Linked DNA regions of Celeribacter indicus. The protein of the gene in region 1 interacts with the protein of each later gene in a pairwise test. Links are inferred from orthologs where the notes say so. Each region holds a gene or a part of one and is shown on either strand. Other genes may lie near its edges.

Region 1 (11,456 bases):
ACATTCCGGGCGATCTGCCCTCCGCCGGGGCGCTGGTCGATCTGATGGCGCAGGACAAGAAGGTGGTCGACGGCCAGCTCCGCTTCGTCCTCGCCCGCGGAATCGGGGAAGCCTTCGTCACCGCCGACGTGCCGCGCGACGCGGTCCTCGGGGTCATGGCCGACGGGCTTGCCGGGCGCGGATGACCGCGGCGGGGTGAGGTGAGGGGGCGCGGATCGTGCCGCGCCTCCCCCGGCAGCTCCCGTTCAGCCGCGCACGACCAGCGTGTCGCAGACCGGCTGGCGGATGTGGTCCTGCGTGAACCGGCCGAGCAGCGTCGGCGACAGGGGCGTGCGGCCGTGCGCGCCGATGGCGAAGAGATCGCAATCCGTCTTCTTGCGCATCGTCTCGAAGGCGGTCTCGACGCTCTCGGTCAGGATCTCCGGCGTGCCGAGCGCCTCCGGCAGATCGGCCTGTTTCAGCCATGCCGCCAGTTCGTCCTCCGCCTCATGGAGGAACGGCGCGATCTGGCGTTCGCGCGCCTCGCGGGCGATCAGGCCGCGGTAGGGGACATGGACCGCGTGATAGCTGTGGTAGTCCGCCTCCGGCGCGAGGGCGGCAGCGGTGCGCGCGGCCGTCTCGGAGGCCGGCGACAGGTCGATGCCGCAGAGGACCGAGCGGTAGGGGCCGGTCACCGGCTCGCTGACGAGCAGCACCGGGCAGCGCAGCGCGCGCACGATCCGCTCCATCGTGGTGCCCGAGAGCATGTCCCAGAAGGCCCGCGGCCTGTGGATGCCGAGGATCACGAGATCGGCGCCGACGGCCTCCGCGGTTTCCGAGATCGTCACGACGGCATCCCCGGCCTCGATCCGCACCTCGGCGTTTTCAGGGGCATCCTGCGCCTTCAACACCTCGCCGAGCGTCTCCGCCGCGCTTTCGCGCAGGCGCGCCACGAGCGGAGCCGGCAGGTCGTCGTCGATGACATGCAGCACGGTAAGCGCCGCCTCATGCTGGCGCGCCAGCCGGATCGCGCGTTCGAGCGCCCGGTCCGACCGGACCGAAAGATCGCTTGCGACGAGAAACTTCTTCATTCTATGCCTCCTCTGTTGCAAATGACGGGACCGACCGTCCCGTCCGGCTCATATGGGAACGATCCGGCGCGGGTTCGAGCGCGGCAGGGGGACGCAAGTGCGAAAAATAGCGAAAAACCCCCGCGACGGGCGCAGGGGTTTCTCGAATGTGCCGCGAATGACACAGTTCAGAACGGGATCTCGTCGTCATCCATCGACGAGCGCCCGCCGCCACCGCCCTGGGAGCCGCCGCCGTAGCCGCCGCCCTGCGAACCGCCGCCATAGCCCGGATCGTCATAGCCGCCACCGCCGCCCTGATCGTAGCCGCCGCCATAGCCGCCGCCGCCCTGGCCGCCCTCGCCGCGGCTGTCGAGTAGGGTGAGCTCGCCGCGATAGGGGCGCAGCACGATCTCCGTGGTGTAGCGGTCCTGGCCCTGCTGGTCCTGCCACTTGCGCGTCTCGAGCTGGCCCTCGATATAGACCTTCGAGCCCTTGCGCAGATATTGCTCCGCGATCCGCGCGAGCGGTTCGGAGAAGATCGCGACCGAGTGCCATTCGGTGCGCTCGCGCCGCTCGCCGGTGTTGCGGTCCTTCCAGTTCTCGGAGGTGGCAATGCGCAGGTTGCACACCTTGCCGCCGTTCTGGAAGGTCCGCACCTCCGGATCGCGCCCGAGGTTGCCGACGAGGATGACTTTGTTCACGGATCCGGCCATGCGGTCTACTCCCTGAGATTCTTCGGTTGGCTGACGTTACAGCATTCCGCGGCGGGTATGCCAAGCCGGAAATCCCCCGCAACGGTCTCCCGCGGGAATCTCGCCCTTGGAAAAGGCATCGGGCTCGGTCATAGTGCGCGCGGACAGTGACTAGGGAAACGAGTGGACACATGGCGGTGAGCATGCTGCGCCGGGCCGGATGGTTCGGACTGTGCCTTGCGATCTCGGCGGGGCCGGTCGCGGGCGAGGACATCTTTTCGACGAAAAGCCGGGTCGCGATCTTCGGATCGCAGCTCAAGGTACTCGACGGGCGCGCCTCCCAGCAATATTCCAGCTCCGTGTCGCTTCAGCCCGAACGTTTCACCGACGATCTCGTCGGGCGCGCCTATACCGGCAGCTATGCCGGCGAATGGCGGCCGGTCGCGGAAGCGGCGGCGCGGCGTCACGGGGTGCCGACCGATCTCTACCTGCGCCTCGTGCAGCAGGAGAGCGGCTGGAACCCCCGCGCGGTGAGCCACAAGGGCGCCCTCGGCCTCGCGCAGCTCATGCCGGACACCGCCCGCCTGCTGGGCGTCAACCCCGCCGATCCGCGGGAGAACCTGGACGGCGGCGCCCGCTATCTGCGGTTGATGTATAACAAGTTCGGCACCTGGCGGCTCGCGCTCGCCGCCTATAACGCCGGTCCGCTCGCGGTGGAGAAATACAAGGGCGTCCCGCCCTATCGCGAAACGATGAATTACGTGAAGGTGATCTGGGGCTCGTGAGCCCCAGCGCGGCGCGCAGGGACCGTCAGGCGGAACCTTTCGCGACGCAGGTCTGTTTGTCTCTCAACGGTGCCGGCGCTCCGGCTCCAGATTGTGAAAGGATGAACAGATGAAACCGACTGCATTTCTCGCGATTCTGGCCACCACCTCTCTCGTTGCAGTGCCGGCCCTGGCCGAGCCGCTCGACATTGCCGAGGTCGAAACCACGGTGACGCTCGACGATGTCGAGGCGAATGCCCTCGATTACTGGCCGGAGATCGGGGCGGACCTGAACGCGCTCGTCTCCGCCGGCCTGATCGACCAGATGGAGCCGAACGGCGATTACTCGATCCGGCTCGACGTGACCGAGATGTCGCTCGAAGGCGCGACCGTACTCGGCGCAGAGGGCGAATTCAACGAGCTCGACGGCTGGGTCTATATCTACGGACCGACCGAGACCACGGAGCCGGTGGAGCGGCTGCGGATCCAGCTCTCGGCCGAGGAAGCCTATGTCGAGGTGCCTTCGAACATGACCGTGGTGGCGCCGGCGCGGGCGGAATTCTACAACGCGCTCGTGACGGCCTTCGCCGCGAAGACGGTGAGCGAGGTCGCGAAGCAGGAGACCCAGTGGTTCCTCGACGACGACGGCCGCCCGGTGCTCGAGGATAGCGACAGCAACGACGGCGACAGCGACGGCGGCGACGACTGATCCGCACCGCGCGGCATCGTCCCGAAGGCAAACACGGCCCGTCGCCCTGCGTCGGGCCTTTTTGCGCGCCGTCCCTCAGGCGCCGCGGCGGAACTCCCGCGGCGAGCGCCCGGTCTGCTTGTGAAAGGCGCGCGAGAAATAGGCGGCCGATTGAAAGCCGAGCGCGGCGGCGATGTCCTTCACCGGCATCTTCGTCTCCGACAGCAGGCGGCGCGCCTCGAAATGCAGCCGGTCGGTGAGGATGGCGGAGGCCGAGCGCCCGCAGGCGATGTTGCAGGCGCGGGTGAGATGGGTCGGGGTGACGCCGAGTTCCGCGGCGAAATGCGCGACCGTGTGCCCGCCGCACAGTTCCTCCTCCACGAGCGCGGTGAAGGCCGCGGCGAGGCGGCGCGAGGCATCGGGCGTCAGGTCGTAATCCGGCATGATCTCGATCTGCCGTTCGAGCCAGACCGCGATCATCCCGGCCTGGAGCGCCATCGCCCGGTCGCGGCCCGGCCGGTCGTTCTCGATCTCCGACTTCAGGTTCTCGATCAGCGCGGTGATCTCGTTCTGCTGGAACACTTCGCGAAAGCGCATGTGCAGCGGCTCGCCGGGCAGAGCGAGCACCGGGTCGTCGGGAAGATGCACCATGTAGCCCATCACCTGACCGACCGGCTCATAGCCGTACATCGTGCGCTTCGGCAGGAAGATCAGGTTGTGCGGCCCGAAACCGCGGGTCACGCCGGAGACGGTGATCCGTCCCTGGCCGCGGGTGAACCACAGGAGCGCCGGGGCACGATGGCTGCGCATCGCCTCGGTGCGCCAGCGGGTCGCGGCCGAGGGCATGCCCGCCCCGCGCCCGAGCGGGAAGACGCGGTAGGCCGGCGCTTCCGGAAGATTCGCGCGCGGGCGCGGCGGAGAGGCGGCCGCCGCGGGGCGCGTCGTCATCTCGCCGAGCGGCAGGGATTGGAAGATCTTTCTGGGGGGCGTCCGGACCATGGGAGGCTGTCCTTCCCGACCGCCGGCTGGCGGCCGCATCTGTTCGAATTGTGCAAGTGGCGACAGGTTAGCGATCCGCGCCCGGCTGTCAAAAGAAATATGAAGGAATTTCAATGTGGTATGAGATCCTGCTCCGAAACCTCCTAGAGTTCGTCAGGGGCGCGAGATCTTGTGGTATGCCCCCATGCGCGCCCTAAACCAGGTGCGCTGACGCTTCGCATATTGCCGTGTGGCCAGCGTGGCCGCCTGTTTCGCCTGCACAAGATCCGTTTCCCCGCGCAGATGGGCGATGAGCTCCGGCGCGCCGATGGCCTTGGCAGAGGGCGCGGCAGGGTCCCAGTGCGGCAGGTTGGCCTCCGCCTCGGCGAGCGCCCCCTCCGCCAGCATCGTCTCGAATCGCCGGTCGATCCGCGCGCCGAGCCAGCTCTTCTCCGCCTCGACCAGGATCGGAAAGCACGCCGCCAGCGGCAGGAGCGGCGGCGGCGTGTCCGCCTGCCAGTCGGCAAGTCCCCGCCCGGTCGCGCGCAGCACCTCCCAGGCACGCTGCACCCGCATCGGGTTGCGCCGGTCGATCCTTGCCGCCGTGCGCGGGTCGTCCGCCTCGAGCTCCGCGAGCAGCCCCGCGTGGCCGCCCTCCGCCCGGCGCCGCCTGTCGGCCTCCGCGCGGATCGCGGGCGGGGTCGGCGGGATCTCCGCCAGCCCCTCTGTCAGCGCCGTGAAATAGAGCCCGGTGCCTCCGACGATGACCGGACGTTCAGCCCCCCGCACAAACGGCGCCACGTCGCGCAGCCAGTGGCCTACGGAATACTCCGCATCCCCCGGCACATGGCCGTAAAGGGCATGCGGCGCGCGGGCTTCGTCCTCCGGGGAGGGCCGGGCGGTCAGCACCCGCCAGTTGGCAAAGACCTGGAGCGCATCGGCATTGACGATCACACCGCCCTGCCGCTCCGCGATCTCGAGCGCGAGCGCGGATTTCCCGGAGGCCGTGGGACCGGCGATCAGGACGGGCAGATGCGCGGGGATGTCGAAGGGCAGGGGCATGGCACGGCGGGTGGCAAACTGCGGCGCGAAAGTCCAGAGGAAAAAGGGGAGATTATTCGCAAGCCACGCATTGATCCTCCCCGGCTTTCGGTCCATTTTGGCGGCCAATCACAGACATGAAAAGCCGGGGACATCTGATGAGCGACGCGGACAAGGGTCAACCTTCCACGAAGTATAAACGTGTGCTTCTGAAAATCTCGGGCGAGGCGCTGATGGGCGATCAGGGCTTCGGGTTGCATCCGCCGACGGTGGAGCGGATCGCGCGCGAGGTGAAGTCCGTGCACGACATGGGCGTCGAGATCTGCATGGTGATCGGTGGCGGCAACATCTTTCGCGGGCTCCAGGGCTCGGCGCAGGGGATGGAGCGCACCACGGCCGATTACATGGGCATGCTCGCCACCGTGATGAACGCGCTCGGGATGCAGGCCGCGCTCGAGGCGCTGGGGCTGCACACGCGGGTGATCTCGGCGATCACGATGAACGAGGTGGCCGAGCCCTATATCCGCCGCCGCGCCGTGCGCCATCTGGAGAAGGGGCGGATCGTGATCTTCGCCGCGGGCACCGGCAATCCCTATTTCACCACCGACACGGCGGCGACGCTGCGCGCCAACGAGATGAACTGCGAAGCGATCTTCATGGGCAAGAACGGGGTGGACGGCGTCTATGACAAGGACCCGAAGGTCCACCCGGACGCCAGGCGCTACGACCACATCACCTATACCGAGGTGCTGTCGAAGAACCTGCGGGTGATGGACGCCTCCGCCATCGCCCTGGCGCGCGACAACAGGCTGCCGCTGATCGTCTTCCCGCTCGATGCGCCGGGGGGCTTCCGCTCCGTTCTGGCGGGCGAAGGCACCTATACATTGGTCAACTGATGGGTCTATAAGCGCAGCGAGGCGCCCGCCTTGCCATGAGGGAACGCGTGCGGGCGCAAGACGATAAGAAGGGGAACGACCCATGTCCGACGAATTCGAACTCGACACCGACGACCTGTCCAAGCGGATGGACGGCGCGCTTTCCAACCTGCGCACCGAATTCGCCTCGCTCAGGACGGGCCGCGCCTCGGCCTCGATGCTCGAGCCGGTGCAGGTGGACGCCTACGGCCAGATGACGCCGATCAACCAGGTCGGCACCGTGAACGTGCCGGAGCCGCGCATGGTGACGATCAACGTCTGGGACAAGGGCCTCGTCGGCAAGGTGGAAAAGGCGATCCGCGAAAGCGGCCTCGGCATCAATCCGCAGCTCAACGGCACGATCATCATGCTGCCGATCCCCGAACTCAACGAGGAGCGCCGCAAGGAGCTGACGAAGGTGGCCGCGCAATATGCCGAGCACGCCCGCGTCGCCGTGCGCAACGTGCGCCGCGACGGCATGGACCAGATCAAGAAGGCGAAGGCCGACGGCATGTCCGAGGACGACCAGAAATACTGGGAAAGCGAGGTCCAGGATCTTACCGACGCCCATATCCGCAAGGTCGACGAGATGCTCGAGCACAAGCAGGAAGAGATCATGCAGGTGTGACCGCGGTCGCGGTGCGCGGGCCGGATCGTGCCCGCGGCCGGGCCGCCGCCGCCTGCGAGACGAGTGAAACGAAACGCTCCCCTTCCGGAGCGTTTCGCGTATAAGTAGAAAAAGGGCGGCTCCGCGCCGCACACGAAGCGAGAGGGGCGATGCCCGACACCACGGCGGATACCCGGATCGGACCGAGGCACGTTGCCGTCATCATGGACGGCAACGGGCGGTGGGCCCAGGCACGCGGCAAGCCGCGGCTCTTCGGTCATCATGCCGGAGCCAAGCGCGTGAAGGAGATCGTGCGCGCCTGTCCGGAGCTCGGCGTCGAGTACCTGACGATCTTCGCCTTCTCGACAGAGAACTGGAAACGGACCCAGACCGAGGTCTCCGGCCTCATGTCGCTGTTCCGCCGCTACATCACCAACGAGATGAAGGGGCTGGTGGCCGAGGGCGTGCGCGTCCGCTTCATCGGTGACCGGCACCGGCTCGACCGCAAGTTGCAGGGGCTGATGGACGAGCTCGAGGCGGCGACGGCGGGAAACGCCACGGTCCATCTGACGATCGCGATCAACTACGGCGGCCGCGACGAGGTGGCCCGCGCGGTCAAGGAACTCGCCTGTCAGGTCGCCAAGGGGGAGATCGACCCGGAGACGGTCGACGAGACCACGCTCACCGGCTATCTCGACACCCGCGTGCTGCCCGACCCGGATCTCGTGATCCGCACCTCGGGGGAGGCGCGGATCTCCAACTTCCTGCTCTGGCAGTCCGCCTATGCGGAATATGAATTCATCGACACGCTCTGGCCGGACTTCACGACCGAGGTCTTCGCCGCGTGCCTGGGCCGGTTCGCCAGCCGCGACCGGCGCTTCGGCGGGGTCCGGGTGTGACCCGGCCGCTGCCGGATATCGAGATCGCGCCGAAGAAAAGCAAATGGCGCGATCTCATGCCGCGGGTGCTCTCCGCGATCGTGATGATCGCGCTCGGCCTCGGCGCGATCCTGTCCGGCCATGCCGCCTTTCGCGGCCTCGTCATCGTCGCGGGGCTCATCGGGCTCTGGGAACTGACGAACATGTACCGCCTGCGCCGCGATGCCTTCGGCTTCGGCGGGAAGGACGCGCTCGCGCTCGGGGGATACGCGCTCATCCTGCTGCTCGGCTGCCTCGGCCTCGTGAAGCTCTCCGCCGAGGGCGGGCGGGCGGTGCTGCTCTATGCCATCGGCCTCGTGGTGGTGACCGACAGCCTCGGCTACCTCGTGGGCAAGGCCGTCGGCGGGCCGAAATTCTGGCCCCGCGTCAGCCCGAAGAAGACCTGGGCCGGCATCCTGGGCGGCTGGGTCGGCGTCGGGCTTCTCGCCTCCTGGGCGCATCGCTTCATGCCGGAGGAATTCGTGCGCTACTGGTTCTTCATCACCGTCTCGGTCGCGCTTTCCTTCGCCTCACAGATGGGCGACATGGTCGAGAGCGCGCTCAAGCGTCGCATGGGCGTGAAGGACAGCTCCAATATCATCCCCGGTCATGGCGGCGTGCTCGACCGGTTCGACGCCCTTCTGGCGCTCGGGGCGCTTTACTATATTCTTGCCATGATCTTCGGCTGACAGTTCGGGACGGGTTCCATGCGGCGCATTTCCATCTTCGGTTCCACCGGCTCCATCGGGCAGTCGACGCTCGACCTGATCCGGCGCGACCGGGAGGCCTATCGCGTCGTCGCGCTCACCGGCGGGCGCAACATCGCCCGTCTCGCCCGCGACGCCCGCGATCTCGGCGCGGACGTGGCGGTGACCGCCCATGAGGATTGCCTTCCCGATCTGAGGGAGGCGCTCGCCGGGTCGGGCGTTCAGGCGGCGGCGGGGCCGCATGCGCTGCTCGAGGCGGCGGAGCGGGAGGCCGACTGGATCATGTCGGCCATCGTCGGCGCGGCCGGGCTCGCGCCGGGGCTGCACGCCCTGCGCCACGGCACGACGCTGGCGCTCGCCAACAAGGAAAGCCTCGTCACCGCCGGCCCGCTCCTCATGAGCGAGGCGCGGAGCCACGGCACCCGCGTCCTGCCGGTCGACAGCGAACATTCCGCCGTGTTCCAGGCCCTCGTCGGCGAGGAGCGCGGCGAGGTCGAACGGGTGATCCTCACCGCCTCCGGCGGACCCTTCCGCGACTGGCCGCGCGAGCGGCTCGGGACCGTGACGCTCGAACAGGCCTGCCGGCATCCGTCCTGGGACATGGGGCAACGGATCACCATCGACAGCGCCTCCATGTTCAACAAGGCGCTCGAACTCATTGAGACACGGGAATATTTCGGCTTCACCCCGGCGCAGATCGAGGTCATCGTCCATCCCGGCTCCTATGTGCATGCGCTCGTCGGCTTCCGCGACGGCGCGCTCATGGCCCATCTCGGGGCGCCCGACATGCGCCACGCGATCGGCTATGCCCTGCACTGGCCGGAGCGGCGTGCGCTGCCGGTGGAACGGCTCGACCTCGCGCGGATCGGCCGGCTGCGCTTCGAGGCGCCCGACGAGACGCGCTTTCCCGCGCTCCGCCTCGCGCGCGAGGTGATGGAGATCGGCGGGCTCGCGGGCGCCGTGTTCAACGCCGCGAAGGAGGCGGCGCTCGACCTGTTCATCGCCCGGCAGATCGGGTTCCTCGACATGGCCCGGATCGTCGAGGCGGTGCTCGGGGAGATGTCCGCGGGCACGGGCCTCGGCCGGGAGGCGCTGAGCCTAGAGACCGTGCTCGCCGCCGACCGCGAGGCGCGGGCACGGGCCCATGCGACCCCGATCGCGGCGCAATAAAGGAAGGACGGTTCCGCAATGTATGTCACCACGCTTCTCGGCGATCTCGGCGGACTGGCCTATACGCTCGTCTCCTTCGTCATCGCGCTCTCGATCATCGTCACCGTGCATGAATACGGCCATTACATCGTCGGGCGCTGGTCCGGGATCAAGGCGGATGTCTTCTCGCTGGGGTTCGGCAAGGTGCTCTGGTCGCGCAAGGACAGGCGCGGCACGCAATGGCAGATCGCAGCGCTGCCCTTCGGCGGCTACGTCAAGTTCGCGGGCGACGCGAATGCCGCCTCCGCCCCCGACCCGCATGCGGTCGACGGATTGCCGCCCGAACAGGCGCGCCACACCATGCCGGGTGCGCCGCTCTGGGCGCGCACCGCGACGGTGGCGGCGGGGCCGGTCTTCAACTTCGTCTTCTCCTTCATCGTCTTCACCGCCTTCCTGCTCGCCTCCGGGCAGGTGGGCGAGCGGCTGATCGTCGACGAGGTCGCCGCGATGCCCGTGCCCGTCGCGCTCGAACCCGGCGACGAGGTGATCGCGATCGAGGGCGCTCCCGTGCCCGAGATGGCGGACTTCTTCAGCTTCGTCGAGGCGCTGCCGCACGGCGCGGCGCTCTCCTATACCGTCTTGCGCGACGGGGCCGAGGTGACGGTCGAGGCGCCGCATCCCTATCCGGTGATCGTCGCGGGGATCTCCCCGAAATCCGCCGCCCGCGACGCGGGGCTGCGGGTCGGCGACGTCATCACCGCGCTCGACGGCACGCCGGTGCCGACCTTCCGCGGGCTCCAGGACCATGTCATGAGCCACGACGGCGCGCCGATGACGCTCACGATCTGGCGGCCGGACGGGCAGGGCGGGGAGACCTTCGAGACCACGCTCGAGCCGCGCCGGCGCGATCTGCCGCGCCCCGAGGGCGGGTTCGAGACCCGCTGGCTCATCGGCATCACCGGCGGGCTGCTGTTCCAGCCGGGCACCGAACCCGCCGGGATCGGCGAAGCCATGGCCTATGGCGTCCAGAGCGTCTGGCAGATCATCGTCACCTCGATCTCCGGCATCTGGCACATGATCACCGGCGCGATCTCCACCTGCAACCTCTCGGGGCCGGTGGGCATCGCGGAGACCGCCTCGACCATGGCCTCCCAGGGCACCTCCTCCTTCATCTGGTTCATCGCCATGCTCTCGACCGCCATCGGGATGCTGAACCTGTTCCCGGTCCCGGTGCTCGACGGCGGCCATCTGGTGTTCTATGCCTATGAGGCGGTGCGCGGCAAACCGCTGCCGGACCGGGCGGTGGGGGTGATGATGACCGCAGGCCTCGCCGTGATCCTCTTTCTCATGCTGATGGGGCTCGGGGCCGATCTCTTCTGCCGCTGAGGCGGGCAGTCCGGCCGCGGCCGGATGCCGCGCCGGACGGTCCTAATCTCGCCACAATCGGCGCGTATCCGTCGGGCGTCGGCCCGGTCGGGCCCCGCCGGTCGGGCGTTGCGCCGCCGGTTGGCAGTCGAGAAAGGATCACGCCATGACCCCCCTTCGCGCCGGATATGAAAGCCTGTCGCAGCTCGCCGATCTGAACCGCGACCGCCTGCTTAGCACCGCGGCGATCGCCGTCGCCCTTCTCGTCGCGTCCGGCGTCGCCCGGCTGCTGCTCTGACCCCCGCGCGGGCCGCCGCGCTTTCCGTACCAGACGTTTTGACAAGGGAGAGTATTCCGGCTACTCACCTATACAAAACGTGGGATTTTGAGAAAGCTGTGGTGGTATCCATGACGCGTGGCTCCTTTCGCCCGAAACAGCGCCTCACGGCGCGCGCACTTGCCCTGACCTGTTCGGCTTTCGCCGTAAGCACAGTGGCTTACACGAGCTTTCCGACGCCCGCCGTCGCCCAAAGCTATTCCTTCTCCAATGTGACCATCGAGGGCGCGCAGCGCATTTCCGCCGAC
Region 2 (11,532 bases), 1.4 Mb from region 1 along the record:
CGTGATCCGTCCGTCGCCCTCGACCACCGCGAAGTCCACCACCCGGCGCAACAGCCGCCCGGCAATGCGCGGCGTGCCCCGCGCGCGCTTGGCGATCTCATGCGCCCCCTCGGGATCGGCGGGCACGCCCAGAAGCCGGGCGCCGCGGGTGACGATCTCGTGCAGCTCCCCGGTGGTGTAGAACTGCAACCGCGTCGGGATCCCGAACCGGTCACGCAGCGGCGTCGTCAAAAGCCCGAGCCGCGTGGTCGCGCCGACGAGCGTGAAGGGCTGCAACTCGATGCGCACGGTGCGCGCCGCCGGCCCCTCCCCGATCACCAGATCGAGCTCGAAATCCTCCATCGCCGGATAGAGCACCTCCTCCACCACCGGGTTCATCCGGTGGATCTCGTCGATGAACAGCACGTCGCGCGCCTCGAGATTGGTCAGGATCGCGGCGAGGTCGCCCGCCTTCGCAAGCACCGGACCCGAGGTCATCTTGAAATTCACCCCGAGCTCGCGCGCCATGATCTGCGCGAGCGTCGTCTTCCCGAGGCCGGGCGGGCCGTGGAACAGCACATGGTCCATCGCCTCTTCGCGCATCCGCGCACTCTCGATGAACACCCGCAGATTGGCCCGCGCCTCCTGCTGCCCGATGAACTCCCCGAGCGCCTGCGGACGCAAGGCGCGATCGGCATCCTCGGGACGGCGGTCGGGGCGCAGGGTGGGGTCGGGGGTTTCCATCTTTTATCCCTTCGGCGCGAGCAGGCGGAGGGCGGTGCGGATGAGGCCGGAGGTGTCGGCTTCCGGCGCCTCCTGCGCGGCCTGCGCCACGGCGCCCGCGGCGTCGGAGGGCGAATAGCCGAGGTTCTGGAGCGCGGAGAGCGCCTCCGCCTCCGCGCTCGCGTTGGCTTTCTGCGGCGCGGGTTTCGCTTTCGGCGCAGGCGCGGGCGCGGCGGGTTCGACGACCTCGCCCGTCTCCGGCGCCTCGAGCGCGGCGGAGAGTTTCCCGCCCATCGCCATCACCGCGGGCGCCTTGTCCTTCAGTTCGTTCACCACGCGCTGCGCGATCTTCGGCCCGACGCCCGGCGCCGCCTTGATCGCGGACCAGTCGCCGAGCGCGATGGCGCGCCCCGTCGCCTCCGGTCCGAGCGTGCCGAGAATGGCCATGGCCGCCTTCGACCCGATCCCCTGCACGGAGATCAGCAGGCGATACCATTCCTTCTCGAGCAGCGATGTGAAGCCGAAGAGCTGCATCAGGTCCTCGCGCACCAGCATATCGGTATGGAGCGCGACCGGCGCCCCCTGCCCCGGCAGGGCGAGGCGCGTGCGCTCGGAGACATGCACGATATAGCCGACGCCGCGCACGTCGATCATCACGTGATCCGGGCCGATATAGTCGATGACGCCGGTGAGTTTCCCGATCATGCCGTGGCCCTCCGCACCGCATCGGCAAGGCGCGAGGCGCTTTGCGCATGGTAGGAATGGGTGATCGCGATGGCGAGCGCATCGACGGCATCCGGCCCCGCGAGCGTCGCGCCGGGCAGTTGCAGCCGGATCATGTGCTCGACCTGCTGCTTGGCGGCATGTCCCACGCCGACCACCGTCTTCTTCACGGCGTTCGGCGCGTATTCCCCGACCGGCAGCCCCGCCCGCGCCGGAACGAGCAGCGCGACCGAGCGCGCCTGTCCGAGCTTGAGCGTCGCGACCGCGTCCTTGTTGACGAAGGTCTGTTCGACCGCCGCGCAATCGGGCTTGTAGCTGTCGACGATGGCGGTGAGCTGGTCGAAGAGCGACAGGAGCCGCGCCGCGAGATCGTCGGAGGCGGCCGAGCGGCAGATGCCGTTCGCCACGTGGCTGATGCGCGGCCCGGCGACGTCGATGATGCCCCAGCCCATGTTGCGCAAACCGGGGTCGATGCCCATCACCCGCATGCTCTCACCCTGCCCTTTCTTGTCGTTACGAAAGGGTTAGCACGAAACGAGAACATTTGCCAAGCACGGGATGTCGCCCGCCTGGGGGCGACGCAGCAAAGGCGTCAGGGCAGCAGCATCCTGCCCTGCATGGCCAGCCAGACGGTGACACCGTCGGCCTGCATCACCCAGGCCGCCACGCGTTCGGGCGCGCTTCCCTCTGCCAGCTCCGCGATGCGGCCGGCATAGGTCGCCGCGCCCAGCGTGGCGTACAGCGCCGCCTTGAACAGCAGGACGGCGGCAAGGGCCACGATGAGAAGATGCAGCGGCCGGCGCAGGCCGCGGCGGCGCGGGCGGGCGATGATGAGGCCATCGTGATTGACGGAATAGACCGCCCCGCGCCTGAGCGCGCGACGCCGCGCCTCGATCCGCGTCAGGCGTTTTTCCAACTGCTGCGAACCGGCATTTGCCATGGCAGCGCTCCTCGCATGTCGGCCCCCACCGACCGTGACAATATTGCGGCGAAATGTGGCAAAATCTGGGCAACCGCGGCGAAACCACGGTTTTTATTCCTGATTTTCGTCAATCCTGGTGAAGGTGAGCGTGGTCCAGTCGACAATCTCCTGCCGGTCGAGAAGATTGAAGCCCGCGCGTGTATAAACCTCCACCACCTCATCGGCCTGCGGCGTGAGGATGCCCGACAGAATCGCATGCCCGCCCGGTGCGACATGGCGCGCCATGTCGGGCGCGAGCGCCACGAGCGGGCCTTTCAGGATATTGGCGAAGACCAGGTCGAAGGGCGCCTTCTCGTGCAGCACCGGATGGTCGAATCCCGCCGCCTCGAGGCAGATCACCCGGCCCGCGAGCCCGTTCGCCGCGACATTCGACTGCGCCACCTCGACCGCCACCTCGTCGATGTCGGAGGCATGGACCGGCTCCTCCGACAGTTTCGCCGCCGCCATCGCAAGCACCGCCGTGCCACAGCCGATGTCAGCGACGTTCCCGAACCGGCGGCCGTCGGAAAGCAGTCGGTCGAACGCCGTCAGGCAGCCGAGCGTGGTGCCATGATGCCCGGTGCCGAAGGCCATCGCCGCCTCGATCAGCAACCCGACCCTGCCCTCCGGCAAACGGTCGGCGTCATGCGAGCCGTAGACGAAGAACCGCCCCGCCTCCACGGGGGCGAGATCCCGGCGCACCTTCGCGACCCAGTCGGTTTCGGGAAGTTCGGAGATCACGAAATCCGGGGCATCATGGGCCCTGGCGAGCAGCGCGAGCGCGATTTCGTCCGGGGCCTCGGTGAAATAGGCCCCGACCTCCCAAAGCCCCGAACCGTCCTCGATCTCGAAGACGCCGACCCCCGTCGGCTCCGGCCAGAGATCCTCGAGCGCCACGCCGAGCGCCTCCGCGGGCGCTTTTCCGGCGGTCTTGGTGAAGGCGGTGAAGGTGGGCATGGCGGCACTCCGTGTGAATTCCCTCCCGCCATAAAGCGAACCCGCGCCTTACTCAAGCGCGGGTCAGGCACGGTGCAGCGTGCGGGAGGCGGGGTCAGCCCGGCGTCTCGGGCCGCTCGACCTCCTCGTTCCAGCCATACGGCCTGTCCATCGACAGGCCCACGGGACAGCTCACGCCGGTGCCGCCGATGCCGCAATAGCCGTTCGGGTTCTTCGCGAGATATTGCTGGTGATAATCCTCGGCATAATAGAACTCGCCCGCCGGCCGCACCTCCGTCGTGATCGCGCCGAAGCCCTTGTCCTGCAACAGCACGTTATATCCGGCGAGGCTCGTCTCCGCCGCCGCGCGCTGCGCATCGGTGGTGTAGTAGATGCCGGAGCGGTATTGCGTGCCGCGGTCGTTGCCCTGGCGCATGCCCTGCGTCGGATCGTGACCCTCCCAGAACGCCTTAAGAAGCTCGGCATAGGAGATCCGCGAGGGATCATAGATCACCCGCACCACCTCGTTATGCCCGGTCCGCCCGGTGCAGACCTCCTCGTAGGTCGGGTTGGGCGTATAGCCGCCGAGATAGCCGACGGCGGTGTTCACCACACCGTCGAGGCTCCAGAAGATCCGCTCGACGCCCCAGAAACAGCCCATGCCGAAGATCGCCTCCTCCATGCCCTCGGGCACGTCGGTGACGAGCGGAGTATGAAAGACGAAATGCTCCGTGGCGGTCGGGATCGGCTCCGTCCGCCCCGGCAGCGCCTCGTCCGGCGTGGGCATGGTGAGTTTCTTCGTGAACGCACTGAACATGGCGAACCTCCCGTGAAAGCGTCGGACCATATATAGGGCATCGCCCCGCGCCTGCCAGACACGACCGCGCGGGGATCACTCCGCCGGCGTTCCCGCCGGACGCACGAGCGGCAGGATGCGCCACTCGTTGCCCTTCTCCGGGTGGCGCGGGATGAGCAGCGCGAGGCAGAGCGAGGTCATCGCCATCCCCGCGGCGAGGCCGAACACCGCGCCGGGGCTCGCAAGCCAGAGATAACCCAGCAGGGCGGGCAGGAAGACCGCGGCGATATGGTTGATCGTGAAGGCGACGGCAGCGGTGGGCGCAATGTCCTCAGGGTCTGCGATCTTCTGGAAATAGGTCTTGAGCGCGAAGGCGAGGCCGAACAGCATGTGGTCGATCACGTAGAGACCCGCCGCGACCACCACGCCCCAGCCCAGCCAGTAGATCCCGCCATAGGCGAGGAAGACCAGCGTCAGTCCCGCGTATTCGAAGACGAGGACGAAGCGTTCGCCCTTCAGGAACACGATCTTGCCCATGAAGGGCGCGACGATCATGTTGGCCAGGTAGTTGATGAGGAAGAGCGCGGTCACCTCATGCACCTGGAACCCGAAGCGTTCGACCATCATGAAGGCCGCGAAGACGACGAAGATCTGGCGCCGCGCCCCCGCCATGAACTGAAGCGCATAGTAGAGCCCGTAGCGCCGCTTGAGCACGAGCTTCTTGGACTGCGGGTTCGGCGCCTCGAACTGCGGATAGGCGAACAGCGCGAACAGCGCGACCACCGCGGTGAAGCCGCCGGAGACGAGATAGACGAAATTATAGGAGAGATCGAAGGTCTTCCAGGTGACGACCAGAAGCCCGTAGGCGATGAGCGAGGCCGCCGACCCCGCCGCCAGCAGCCGCCCAAGCACGATGGGCGCGCGCTCCTTCGGCAGCCATTGGAGCTGGAGCGACTGGTTGACCGTTTCGTAATAATGGAAGCCGATCGAGGAGAGCATCGTCACCGCCAGGATCCCCCCGAAGGAGGGGAACCACGCCGTCACCGCCGTCGCCGCACCGAGCATCAGCAGGGACACGAGGCCCAGCACCTGCTCGCGCACGAACAGGATGAGCGCGATGACCCCGATGGCGAGGAAGCCGGGGATCTCGCGAACGGTGTGCAGCCAGCCGATCTCGACCCCGGTGAACCCCGCCGCCTCGATGACGAAATTGTTCAGGAGCGCGTTCCAGGTGGCGAAGGCCACCGGCATCGCGAAGGCCATCAGGAACAAAAGCGCCTCCGGCCTGCGCCAGAGCGGCAGGTGACGGGCATCGTCGAGGGAGATCAAGGAGCGCTTCATGAGCCGCAGATACGGCCCCGTGCGGGATTTGAACAGCATCTTTTCGCGCACACCCGTATCTCGCCGTTTCGCCACAGCCGGATCTCGCCGCGCCGCCGCCCGCACCCGGCGAACGCCCCTTCATCTGCTCGGAAATATCCCAGGGTGAATTGCGCCGCGAGGCGCAAGAGGGGCAGCGCCCCTCGCCGGAGCCCCCTCACCAGAAGGATTGCGGGTCGATGTCGATCTGGAGCCGCACAGCGTTCGGAAGCTTCACCTGCCGCAGCCAGTCCGCCACGCCGACCTGGAGCGCCGCGCCCTTCTCCGCCTTCACCAGCAGGCGCACGCGATGCCGCCCCCGCACGCGGGCGATCGGCGCGGGCGCGGGGCCGAAAAGCTGCGCCCCGATCCGCTGGAGCGGCCCGGCCACCCGCGTCAGGTGCAGGGCCACATCGTTGACCACGGCAAGGTCCGGTCCCGATAGGATGATTCCCGCCATCCGCCCGTAGGGCGGCACGCCCGCCGCCCGGCGTTCCGCCGCCTCCGCGCGCCAGAACCCCTCCTCGTCTCCGGCGATGATCGCGCGGATCACCGGATGGTCCGGCTGATAGGTCTGCAACAGCGCCACGCCGCGCTTTTCCGACCGCCCCGCGCGCCCGGCGACCTGCCGCATGAGCTGGAAGGTGCGCTCCGCCGCGCGCAGGTCGGAGCCCTGGAGCCCGAGGTCGGCGTCGATCACCCCCACCAGCGTCAGGTTGGGAAAGTTGTGCCCCTTCGCCACGAGCTGCGTACCGATGACGATGTCCGTATCGCCCTCCGCGATGAGCTGGATCTGCTCCTTCAGCGCGCGCGCCGTGGAGAAGAGATCGGAGGAGAGGACCGCGCATTTCGCCTCGGGGAAGCGTTCCGCCACCTCCTCGGCCAGCCGTTCGACCCCCGGCCCGACGGCGGCGAGCCGCCCCTCGACCCCGCAGGAGGGACAGGCCTCGGGCATCGGCTTCGTTGCGCCGCACTGGTGGCACATCAGCCGCTTGAGGAACCGGTGCTCGACCATGCGCGCGTCGCAATGGTCGCAGGCGATCTGATAGCCGCAGGCCCGGCAGATCGTCACCGGGGCATAGCCGCGCCGGTTGAGGAACAGCAGCGACTGCTCCCCGAGCGCCATCCGCTTGCGCACCGCATTGGCCAGCGCCTCGGAGATGAAGCGGTTGCCCGGCAGCTTCTCCGCGCGCATGTCGAGCGCGTGCATGTCGGGCATCACCGCCGGACCGAAGCGGCTTTCGAGATCGAGGCGGCGATATTTGCCCGCCTCCACATTGGCCCAGGTCTCGAGCGAGGGCGTCGCGGAGGCCAGGACCACCGCCGCCGAACAGAGCGAGGCGCGCAGCACCGCCATGTCGCGGGCGTTGTAGAGCACCCCGTCCTCCTGCTTGTAGGAGGTGTCGTGCTCCTCGTCGACGACGATCAGGCCGAGATTGCGGAACGGCAGGAACAGCGCCGAGCGCGCGCCGATCACCACCTCGGCCCCACCCTCGCCGACCATCTTCCACAGGCGCCGCCGTTCGGTCATGGTCACGCCGGAATGCCATTCCGCCGGCCGCGCGCCGAACCGCTCCTGGAACCGCGCGAGGAATTCCGCCGTCAGCGCGATCTCGGGCAGGAGCACCAGCGCCTGACGCCCCCGGCGCAGGGCTTGCGCGACGGCTTCGAGATAGACCTCGGTCTTGCCCGACCCCGTCACCCCCTTGAGCAGCGTGGTCGAATAGGCCTCCGCCGCCACCGCCTCGCGCAGCGCCGCCGCCGCCGCCTCCTGCGCGCCGGTCAGCGCCTTTCCGGGCGCCTCCGCATCGAGCCGCCGATACGGCAGGTCGCGCGGCGTGTCCTCCTCGATCACCGCGCCGGAGGGCAGCATGCCCCGGATCACCGAGCTCGTGACCCCCGCGAGATCGGACAGTTCCCTCAGCGTGAACGAAAGCCCGCCGTATTCCTCCAGCGTTCCGATCACCCGGCGCCGCGCATCGGTCTCGCGCGGCACGCGCCCCTCGCCGCGGCGATAGACCTTGCGCATCGACGGCGGGTTCATCAGCCCCGGCGCACGGGTCGCGAGCCGCAGCATCGCCGGCATCGGCGTGAGCGTATAGGCGGCGGTCTTCTCGAGGAACTGCCGCATCTCCTCGCGCATCGGCGCGACGTCGAGCACCGCGGACACCGGTCGCGCCTTCGACAGGTCGAAGCCCCCCTCGCCCGGCCCCCAGACGCAGCCCAATACCCTGCGCGGGCCGAGCGGCACCTCCACGAAGGCTCCGCGCGTGATCCCGCCCGCGGGCGCCTTGTAGTCGAGCGTCCGGTCGAGCGGTTCGCAGGTCAGAACCGCGACCAACGCGCCTTCGGGATAAAACTCTGCCTCGTCCATGATCCCGGAATACGGCTTTTGCCGGAGCCCCGCCAGACCCCCTTTCTTATGGCGCTAACATGCACTAAGTTCCGCCCCGAACCTGGCCAAGGAGGACTTGCCATGAAATTCTTTGTCGATACCGCCGATATCGACGCCATCCGCGAGCTCCACGAGCTCAATCTCGTCGATGGCGTGACCACCAATCCCTCGCTGATCAAGAAATCGGGCCGCGACATCTTCGAGGTGACGAAGGAAATCTGCGAGCTCGTCGACGGGCCCGTCTCCGCCGAGGTGATCGCGCTCGACTACGACGCGATGATCGCCGAAGGCCGCAAGCTCGCCGAGATCGCCGACAACGTCGTGATCAAGCTGCCGCTCACCCTCGACGGGCTCCGCGCCTGCAAGACGCTTTCGGGCGAAGGCCACAGGATCAACGTGACGCTCTGCTTCTCCGCCAACCAGGCGCTTCTGGCGGCAAAGGCCGGTGCGAGCTATATCTCCCCCTTCATCGGGCGCCTCGACGACATCAACCTCGACGGCATCGACCTGATCGAGGACATCCGCACGATCTACGACAATTACGGCTATGAGACCGAAGTGCTCGCCGCCTCGATCCGCACCGTGAACCACATCACCGAATGCGCGAAGATCGGCGCGGACGTCATCACCGCGCCCCCCGCCGTGATCCGCGCGATGGCGAGCCATGTGCTCACCGACAAGGGCCTCGACGCCTTCGTGAAGGATGCGAAGGACGCGGGCATCAGGATCGTCTGACCCTGCGACGGCACCGCTCCGCCGCAATGGATTGTCGCCCCCGTGCCGCACGGGGGCGTTTTCTTTCGCGCGGCGCGGGTTTTGCCGCCTGCCCCGTTGAAATGGCCCCCGGAATAGGTGAGGCTGCCGCGGCGAGCACGGAACAGGACGAAGCCGGGCGGGGGACCGAATGTACGATTATGAAGACACGCTGACGGTGCATGGCGTCACCGTCGCCTTCGTGCCCGACATCATCACGCCGAAGATCGAGCGCCCGATGCGCAAGGGCGCCTACGAGAAGGGCGAGGTCGAGCTGATGCGCGACATCCTGCGCCCCGGCGACCGGCTGCTGGAGCTCGGCGCCGGCGTTGGGGTCGTCTCGGCGGCGGCGGCCGCGGTGCCGGGGGTCGAGGCGGTGCTGTCGATCGAGGCCGATCCCACCCTCATCCCGATGATCCGCGAGACCTGGCGGCTGAACGGCGTGACCAATGCCGAGCTGCGCAACGGCGTCGCCATGGCACGCAGCGGCGATCCGGTCAGTTTCTATGTGCGCGCGAATTTCTGGGCCAGCTCGATGGAGCCCGACTCGCGCCCCTACGAGCGGGTGGAAACGGTGCCCGCGGCCGGCATGGACCGGATCATCGCCGAATTCCGCCCCACCGTGCTGTCCTGCGACATCGAGGGGGGCGAGCTCGGCCTGCTCGACGAGGCCGACCTCTCGGGCCTGCGCCATATCGTGATGGAGCTCCACCCCAAGGTCTATGGCCAGGACGGGCTGCGCCGGATCGTCGACCGGCTCGGGGAGAAGGGCTTCCTGCCCGCCGACGGCCCACACGGCTCCTCGGTCAGGCGCTTCGACCACATCTCCGTCGCCGCCCCGAGCGAGGCCGCCCTGCCGCGCCGCGCCTATCGCCGCTGGCCGATCGCGGACCCGCGCGTGCTCGTCCCCACCTGCATGAAGAACGAGGGGCCCTTCATCCTCGAATGGCTCGCCTGGCACCGCGTGGTCGGCGTTACCGATTTCCTCGTCTTCACCAATGACTGCACCGACGGGTCGGACAGGCTGCTCGACCGGCTCGACGACATGGGTCTCGTGCGCCACATGCCCAACCCCGCCCTTGCCACCGAAGCGGCGAATTTCCAGCCGATGATGCTGCGCTACCTGCCCCACACGCGGCAGTTCCGGGAGGCCGACATCGTCATTTCCATGGATGTCGACGAATTCATCAACGTGCGCGTGGACGGCGGACGCCTCGCCGATCTCTTCGACGCGGCGGGGGAGTTCGACGTGCTCTCGATCTCCGAGCTCAACCACGGCTCGAACGACCGCATCGCCTATGAACGCGGCTGGGTGACCGAACTCTTTCCCGGCCACCAGAGCCCCCACCCCGGACAGAAGAAGGCCCATCGCGGCGTCAAGAGCATCACCCGGCTGAGCCCGCGCGTCACCGCGGTCCGCAACCACCGCCCCGACCTGAGAGAGGATCTCGGCGCGGTGCGCTGGCTCGACGGCTCCGGGCGGGACCGTCGCGACTTTCTCGAGGACGAGACCGCGAACGGCTGGGACTGCCGCGGCGCCTACGATCTCGTGTCGCTCGACCACTTCCCGCTGCGCTCGCTCGAATGCTTCCTCGTGAAGATGCACCGCGGCGATGTCGTGGTCGCCAACAAGAGCGTGTCGAACCGCTACTGGCGCACCCGCAACCACCATGATTACACCGACAGCGACCTGTCCCGGATCGCCGGCGAGGTGCGCGCGGAATACGACCGGCTGCTCTCCGACCCCGAGCTCGCCCGGCTGCACGCGGCCTGCTGCGCCGCACATGAGGCGCGGATCGCCGCGCTCGGGGGCGTGCCGGAGTTCGAGACGCGCAAGCGCTGGATCTTCAGCAACGCCTGGCGCGGCGAGACGGTGCCCGAGGCCTATCGCGCCCCCGCCGATGCCGATGCCGACGCCGAAACCGCGGATTAGGCCCGGCCGGGCGGCAGGCTTTCGCCCGTGCTCCCGCCGCCCCTTGAAACGCCGGCCCCTGACGGGCATTATCGGGCCAACGACCGGCAGAACCCGGCGCAGGCAAAGAGGCATCATGAGCACCCAGTTTCCGCGGGCCATCCCGTCCATGGCAGACGAGCTGCGCGAGAAGATCATCTCCGCGCCGGAGATGATACTCGACGATCAGGACGTGATGCGCGCCCTCATCGCCGCCGACGAACGCGCCTCCGGCACCAATGTCGTCGACCTGCGCGGCATCGCGATGGAGCGGCTGGAGGAACGGCTCGACCGGCTCGAGGACACCCATCGCGGCGTCATCGCCGCGGCCTACGAAAACCTCGCGGGCACCAACCAGGTCCATCGCGCCGTGCTCAAGCTGCTCGAACCGGCGAATTTCACCGCCTTCCTGGCAACGCTTTCCGGGGAGGTGGCGGAAATCCTCCGCGTCGACGCCGTCCGCCTGCTCCTCGAGACGAAGGTGGAGGCGGAGGATCCGGCGGTCAAGCGGCTGGGCGAAGTGCTCGTCACCGCCGAACCGGGCTTCGCCGACGGCTATGTCACCCTTGGCCGCAACCTTCCGGTGCGCCCGGTGACGCTGCGCCAGATCTCGCCCGACGGCGGCATGATCTACGGTGCGCAGGCGGACTTCATGCGCTCCGAGGCGGTGATGAAGCTCGACCTCGGTCCCGGCCGCCTCCCCGGCCTTCTCATCCTCGGCGCGGAGGACCCGCATCTCTTCCGCCCGAGCCAGGGCACGGACCTCCTGGTCTTCTTCGCCGGCGTCTTCGAACGGCTGATGCGCCGCTGGCTCGGATGAGCCTCGCGCTCTCCGCCGCGATGCGCGACGCGCTCGAGACCTGGCTGTCGCACGAGCGCGCGCTGAAATCCGCCTCCGCCCATACGATCGCCGCCTATGGGCGCGACGTGACCGGATGGCTCGCCTTCCTCGCACA

The links.
Region 2: the proteins of ssb (region 1) and P73_RS05980 interact in binary tests that used the Escherichia coli proteins (3 or more experiments, as listed by UniProt). The link is inferred for Celeribacter indicus from one-to-one orthologs.

What each region holds. Positions count from the first base shown.
Region 1 is NZ_CP004393.1:2,614,612-2,626,067, reverse strand. What follows is about bases 1-2,902. They hold ssb (single-stranded DNA-binding protein), read right to left. Parts: upstream 1,763-2,902; coding sequence 1,238-1,762; downstream 1-1,237. Other genes in these bases: P73_RS13240 (hypothetical protein), read left to right, coding at 2,636-2,902; P73_RS13245 (lytic transglycosylase domain-containing protein), read left to right, coding at 1,933-2,526; P73_RS13255 (universal stress protein), read right to left, coding at 246-1,070; aroB (3-dehydroquinate synthase), read left to right, coding at 1-185. Outside these bases: more of P73_RS13240, read left to right, coding at 2,903-3,214; P73_RS13235 (helix-turn-helix domain-containing protein), read right to left, coding at 3,290-4,192; tRNA (adenosine(37)-N6)-dimethylallyltransferase MiaA, read right to left, coding at 4,346-5,233; pyrH (UMP kinase), read left to right, coding at 5,371-6,108; frr (ribosome recycling factor), read left to right, coding at 6,191-6,754; P73_RS13215 (isoprenyl transferase), read left to right, coding at 6,904-7,632; P73_RS13210 (phosphatidate cytidylyltransferase), read left to right, coding at 7,629-8,339; dxr (1-deoxy-D-xylulose-5-phosphate reductoisomerase), read left to right, coding at 8,358-9,527; RIP metalloprotease RseP, read left to right, coding at 9,546-10,892; P73_RS26660 (hypothetical protein), read left to right, coding at 11,038-11,169; outer membrane protein assembly factor BamA, read left to right, coding at 11,280-11,456. UniProt on the Escherichia coli protein: Plays an important role in DNA replication, recombination and repair. Binds to ssDNA and to an array of partner proteins to recruit them to their sites of action during DNA metabolism. Acts as a sliding platform that migrates on DNA via reptation.
Region 2 is NZ_CP004393.1:1,175,486-1,187,017, reverse strand. What follows is about bases 5,254-8,231. They hold P73_RS05980 (primosomal protein N'), read right to left. Parts: upstream 7,852-8,231; coding sequence 5,656-7,851; downstream 5,254-5,655. Other genes in these bases: fsa (fructose-6-phosphate aldolase), read left to right, coding at 7,954-8,231; P73_RS05985 (MFS transporter), read right to left, coding at 5,254-5,459. Outside these bases: Holliday junction branch migration DNA helicase RuvB, read right to left, coding at 1-723; Holliday junction branch migration protein RuvA, read right to left, coding at 727-1,407; crossover junction endodeoxyribonuclease RuvC, read right to left, coding at 1,404-1,913; P73_RS06000 (hypothetical protein), read right to left, coding at 2,018-2,365; P73_RS05995 (50S ribosomal protein L11 methyltransferase), read right to left, coding at 2,459-3,343; peptide-methionine (S)-S-oxide reductase MsrA, read right to left, coding at 3,438-4,139; more of P73_RS05985, read right to left, coding at 4,215-5,253; more of fsa, read left to right, coding at 8,232-8,607; P73_RS05970 (FkbM family methyltransferase), read left to right, coding at 8,777-10,558; P73_RS05965 (DUF484 family protein), read left to right, coding at 10,674-11,396; P73_RS05960 (tyrosine recombinase XerC), read left to right, coding at 11,393-11,532.